Regions from separate parts of the Paenibacillus solisilvae genome, predicted to be linked through region 1. Evidence: riboswitches for the same ligand, from Rfam matches in the RefSeq annotation. Region 1 holds a riboswitch; the other holds the start of a gene.
The links. A riboswitch is a leader RNA that binds a small molecule or an ion and turns the genes downstream of it on or off. The one in region 1 is predicted to bind cyclic di-GMP.
Positions count from the first base shown of each region.

Region 2: it holds a riboswitch for cyclic di-GMP, as region 1 does, so the genes downstream of both, ACFPYJ_RS28415 (transglutaminase domain-containing protein) here and ACFPYJ_RS28215 (hypothetical protein) in region 1, are expected to answer to the same signal.

Region 1 is NZ_JBHSOW010000107.1:1,009-3,206, reverse strand. Features, by position in the region: gene ACFPYJ_RS28230 (accessory gene regulator ArgB-like protein) at 1-317, shown strand, start outside; gene ACFPYJ_RS28225 (cyclic lactone autoinducer peptide) at 314-439, shown strand; gene ACFPYJ_RS28220 (LytTR family transcriptional regulator DNA-binding domain-containing protein) at 455-832, shown strand; cyclic di-GMP riboswitch class I at 945-1,028, shown strand; gene ACFPYJ_RS28215 (hypothetical protein) at 1,128-1,862, shown strand; gene ACFPYJ_RS28210 (HEAT repeat domain-containing protein) at 2,021-2,198, shown strand, end outside.
Region 2 is NZ_JBHSOW010000109.1:20,779-22,976, reverse strand. Features, by position in the region: gene ACFPYJ_RS28415 (transglutaminase domain-containing protein) at 1-1,092, opposite strand, end outside; cyclic di-GMP riboswitch class I at 1,184-1,271, opposite strand; gene ACFPYJ_RS28410 (glycoside hydrolase family 95 protein) at 1,332-2,198, opposite strand, start outside.

The DNA of each region.
Region 1 (2,198 bases):
CAGGAGGCTATCATTTCAATTCGGCTGTTCTGTGTATCACGGTTTCGGCTGCGGTCGCAGTTTCGCTCCCTTTTATTGCAATTTCGGACAAGCTGCTGATTGCGATCAACGCAAGCAATGTTATTCTGGCTTTCCTATTCGCACCTTCAAGAATTGAAGGACAAACACGAATCCCCAAACGATACTTCAAGTTATTGAAATGGATCACCTGCTGTATCGCGGCTTCGAACTTTATATTTAACTCACCGCTTCTGGGATTAACATGGCTGCTGCAGACCGCTTCACTGATTCGTATTAAAGGAGGTGAGAACAAATGAAAACAAAAGTGTTGAAATTTGTTGCAACAGCAGTTGGTCTTTTTGCCATCTTTTCCGTAACGACAGCTAGCTTCTTCTGGGGTAACCAGCCAAACGTACCTTCCGAACTACTGGAAAAGTAATAGGCGGGATAATGAATGAGTCATTGGCCGGTTACACGGGACAAAGAAGGAATTACAGGCATTATCTTTATTGAATTCGAGAAGATTCTGAAATTTACAACCCAGAGTAACAGAGTGATGGTTCATACCAGTGATGAGGTGTATTATCAGTTGGACAACCTAGACCGACTAGAATCCGCATTGAAAGCATCAACTGACCGATTTGAAAGGGCGGACCGCGGAAATTTAATTGATCTCACCCAAGTTGTTGAGATTGATGATAAATTCTCGAAAGCCTATTTCAGAAACTCATCGCCGGAAGGCAAAAGTAAAGAAGCGACAATTTCTAAGCCTGGTAATTATCAAAGAATCAAGAAGCGTTTTCTGGAACTTAACGGCGACCATTCGGATTAGGGCTGCGGGTAATCATGCAGCCCTATTTTTATGTGCAGATTATGGTAGAAACAGATTGCTTTAACGTTTCATCTGATTTAAGATAAAAAGGCAAAATGAATAGGTATATATTCCTTATAAATAGCAAACCAATTGAAAAATTGGGACGCAAAGCCACGGGTCTAAAGTCTTATACCATGATAGCCGGGTTGCTGAAGAGCGAATAAACACGCGATGAGGCTCCTGCTGCATGGGAGCCTTTTTATGATGGATCTGATCATATGCGAGCTTAGAAACACTTCAGGAGGAATTTTACATGGCGTATGAAATGAGCCGCGCATTACTCTCACTGCTGCTGCTAGGATCCTTCTTTTTTCTTCTGAATACATCAAGGGACATCTATTATAGAAATAACAAAAGTCCTGATAATCGCTTAGCTGCGCTAACCACACTATCTATCGCCCTTATGTTTCTATTTGAATATATTCAGCAGGTCGTTGTTCCGGATTCGTGGGTGCTTTCCGCTGCAGCCTATGGTGTCTATCCTGCTTCTCTGCTTTGCGCCGGGACAAGTACACTTCTTCATTTTCAGGCTGTTCGTTCTCATTACCGCATCCGGTTAAGTACTATTGCTGCAATTGTCTACATACCCGTTCTCCTTTATTTTGCTGTTCTAATCTTCTTGGGCCAGGCTTTCATGGTAACCAGCATTGAAACGGTAGGTGTATGGAGAGCGGAGCAGTACGGTTCAGGAATCCTGTTTGTGTTCATTCTCTTGATTTTCTTCTCTATTCTAAATGTTGCCGTTTGTGTCTGTGCATGTAGAGTATCGCTGGCCGCAGCAAAGAAAAAGTACTGCTTTCTCATTAGTGCGAACCTTTGTTATTATGCATCCGCGATGTTCATGAAAGCAGTTTCCCATCTTCCGACAGCCCATATTCCCGGACAAGCGGTTATTTTTGCTGCATTGATGTGGGGAATAACGATTCGGATTTTCATCATCAAATACAATTTCCTTCCTTCGGCTGAAAGAAAGTTTGAGCTGCTATAAGAGATATCGCCGATCGCCATCCTTCATCTCGACTGTTAAGTCAAACAACTCACTTAAGGGAAGTGAGTTTCAAGTTCAAAAGTAATATTTGGAGCTAACCCTCTTCCTATGGTATGTTTGTCCTTACTAGGAATAAAAGGAGATTGGACCGATTGACTATGAATGAGATAAACAATGAATTGCCTCCAAATTATGAAGAATTGAAAAAATCCGCCAATCGAACGTCTAATTGGAAAGAACGGTTAGATGCGGTTGAAGAGTTAGGTCAATGGAATCATCAGAAAGTCATTGATGTGCTCACAACGAGATTGACGGCTGATCCGGTCTACCAGGTGC
Region 2 (2,198 bases), on a different contig from region 1:
AGCGGCTGTCCGGCTGAAATCCTCATACGAATACCGGTAGCTTGAAAGGCCTCTTTGTGCTTCAACCGCCTTCCTCACATCCGAAACCACCGTTGCACCCTTCAGATAGCGAATCGCTAACTTCTGCTGACGGTTCGTCACCGCGCTGCGGATTTTGCCTGTTAAGCTTTGCAGGTCGGCTGCGGTACGGGCATCTGTAAGATAAAGATAACCCGCTTGCTCATATAAATCTTTATAAAAGGCGGCATTTGCCGAATCTTTGACAGCCAGGGCAGTCAAGACTTCGTCATAAGCGGTTACCGCAGGCGGATACCATGCTGATGTCGTCCAATAATGATCTGCGCGAAGCTGAGTATCCGTCAGGTTGTAGTAATTGTAGACCACCCGCCCGGCAGCATCCGGCGTTGGATCATCCCAGGTTGTGTCGACATGGTACCACTTGCCGCCGATCTGAACAAGATTCCATGTATGGTTGATGCCCCGCGATGAGCCTTCTACGATTTTCACGGGAATGCCCGCCTGCCTCATCATCTCATAGGTAATAAGCGCGTACCCCTGACAAACGGTTTTGCCCTTTACAAGACCGTCATAAGCGGAATGCGAGACCAGGCTGGTATCATAGGCGATATGACCTACAATCCAGTCATGGACCGCTCTCTCCTTCTGATGATCATTCATGCCCGGCTTCAGAATCCGGCTGAGCGTCTGGCTGATTCGTTTCTTCACTTCATTGGTCTCGGCCAGCGTCTCCCAATAGGTAAAACGCATATTAATCTCAGCGGTATCTCCGTCTCCGGTTGCATTATAGCTGTACCCTTTAACAATATAATGCAAGTAATCATCTTTGTTCATGATGCGGTTCCAAGCTTCTTTTATATCTTTCTTCAGGGCTGCCATACTGCCTGCATAAGTGAACTGGGCGGAACTGTCGCGCCGATTCAAGGAAAGAGCCATATCCTTGGCCAATTGGTCTTGTGATGCGGTACCTGCAAATGCTGCATGAACAGCATTCAAATGGCCCGCCCAGGATGGTATTGAAGCCGATCCGATTAAGATCCCGCAGGCCAGCATTACTTTCATCCATTTTTTCATGCGGTGTTTCCCCTCTCCAATTGCTAAACTTGGATTGAATAAAAGAAAAAGGACTCTGTTTCAAAAGAGTCCTGCCGCTGTCAAAAATAGTAGTGGCGGCTCGGCGGTCATAACCGGAATCGGTCTGCAGATCCGTAGCTTTGCGTCCCGGCATTTCTGCTGGTTTGCCTTTTCAATTATATTCAAATCTATTCTTTTTAATCTATCATAAGAACCTGCATGATTCGGGCGATATATCCCTATCCGATTTGAATCAGGCGATAAGACTGACCTTTAACCGTATTGAAGCCAATGACGCCGGAATCCGCTTCGCCAGTCAGCAGCCCCGTATCTTCGCCGTTAACCAGCTGAACAGTTCCATTCCCTGCGAGGGTGCAGGTTCCTCCGCTCTTCGAAAGAATCTCCGCTTGCGTCCACCTGCCATGCTCCCAGCTAAGACTGACTTCGAATCCGCCGCGGGCCCGAAGCCCCGTTACGCTTCCAGTCGGCCAGACATCCGGCAGAGCAGGCAGCAGCTCGATATAGCCTTGATGCGATTGCACCAGCATCTCCGCAATGCCTGCCGTCGCGGCAAAATTGCCATCGATTTGAAACGGCGGATGGGCATCGAAGAGGTTGGCGTATACGCCTCCTCTATGGTAGTTATCCGGTTCATTTTCTTTGACCAGCTGCAGCAAATTGGAGAGCAGGAGATGGGAACGGCTGCCCTCACGGAAACGGGCCCAAAGGGAAGTTTTCCAACCCAGGCTCCAGCCCGTCCCCTCGTCGCCGCGCCGCTCCAAAGACTGCCTGGCTGCCGCGAAGTAGTCAGGCGCCGAGCGCTGTGTCAATTGTCTGCCAGGGTAAATACCGAATAAATGGGATACATGGCGATGATGAATATCTTCATCCTCGAAGTCTGATGACCACTCCTGGAGCTGCCCGTGCTTCCCGATTTGCAGTGGGTGCAGCCGCTCTCTTGCCTCTGCTAATTCACTTCTGAACGCCTCATCTATACCAAGCGTATCTGCAGCCTCGATACAATTCGTAAATAAATCCCAGATGAGCATTAAGTCCATCGTGGAAGCCTCGCTTACTCCCGCAAATCCGTCAGCTGTTCTGAATTT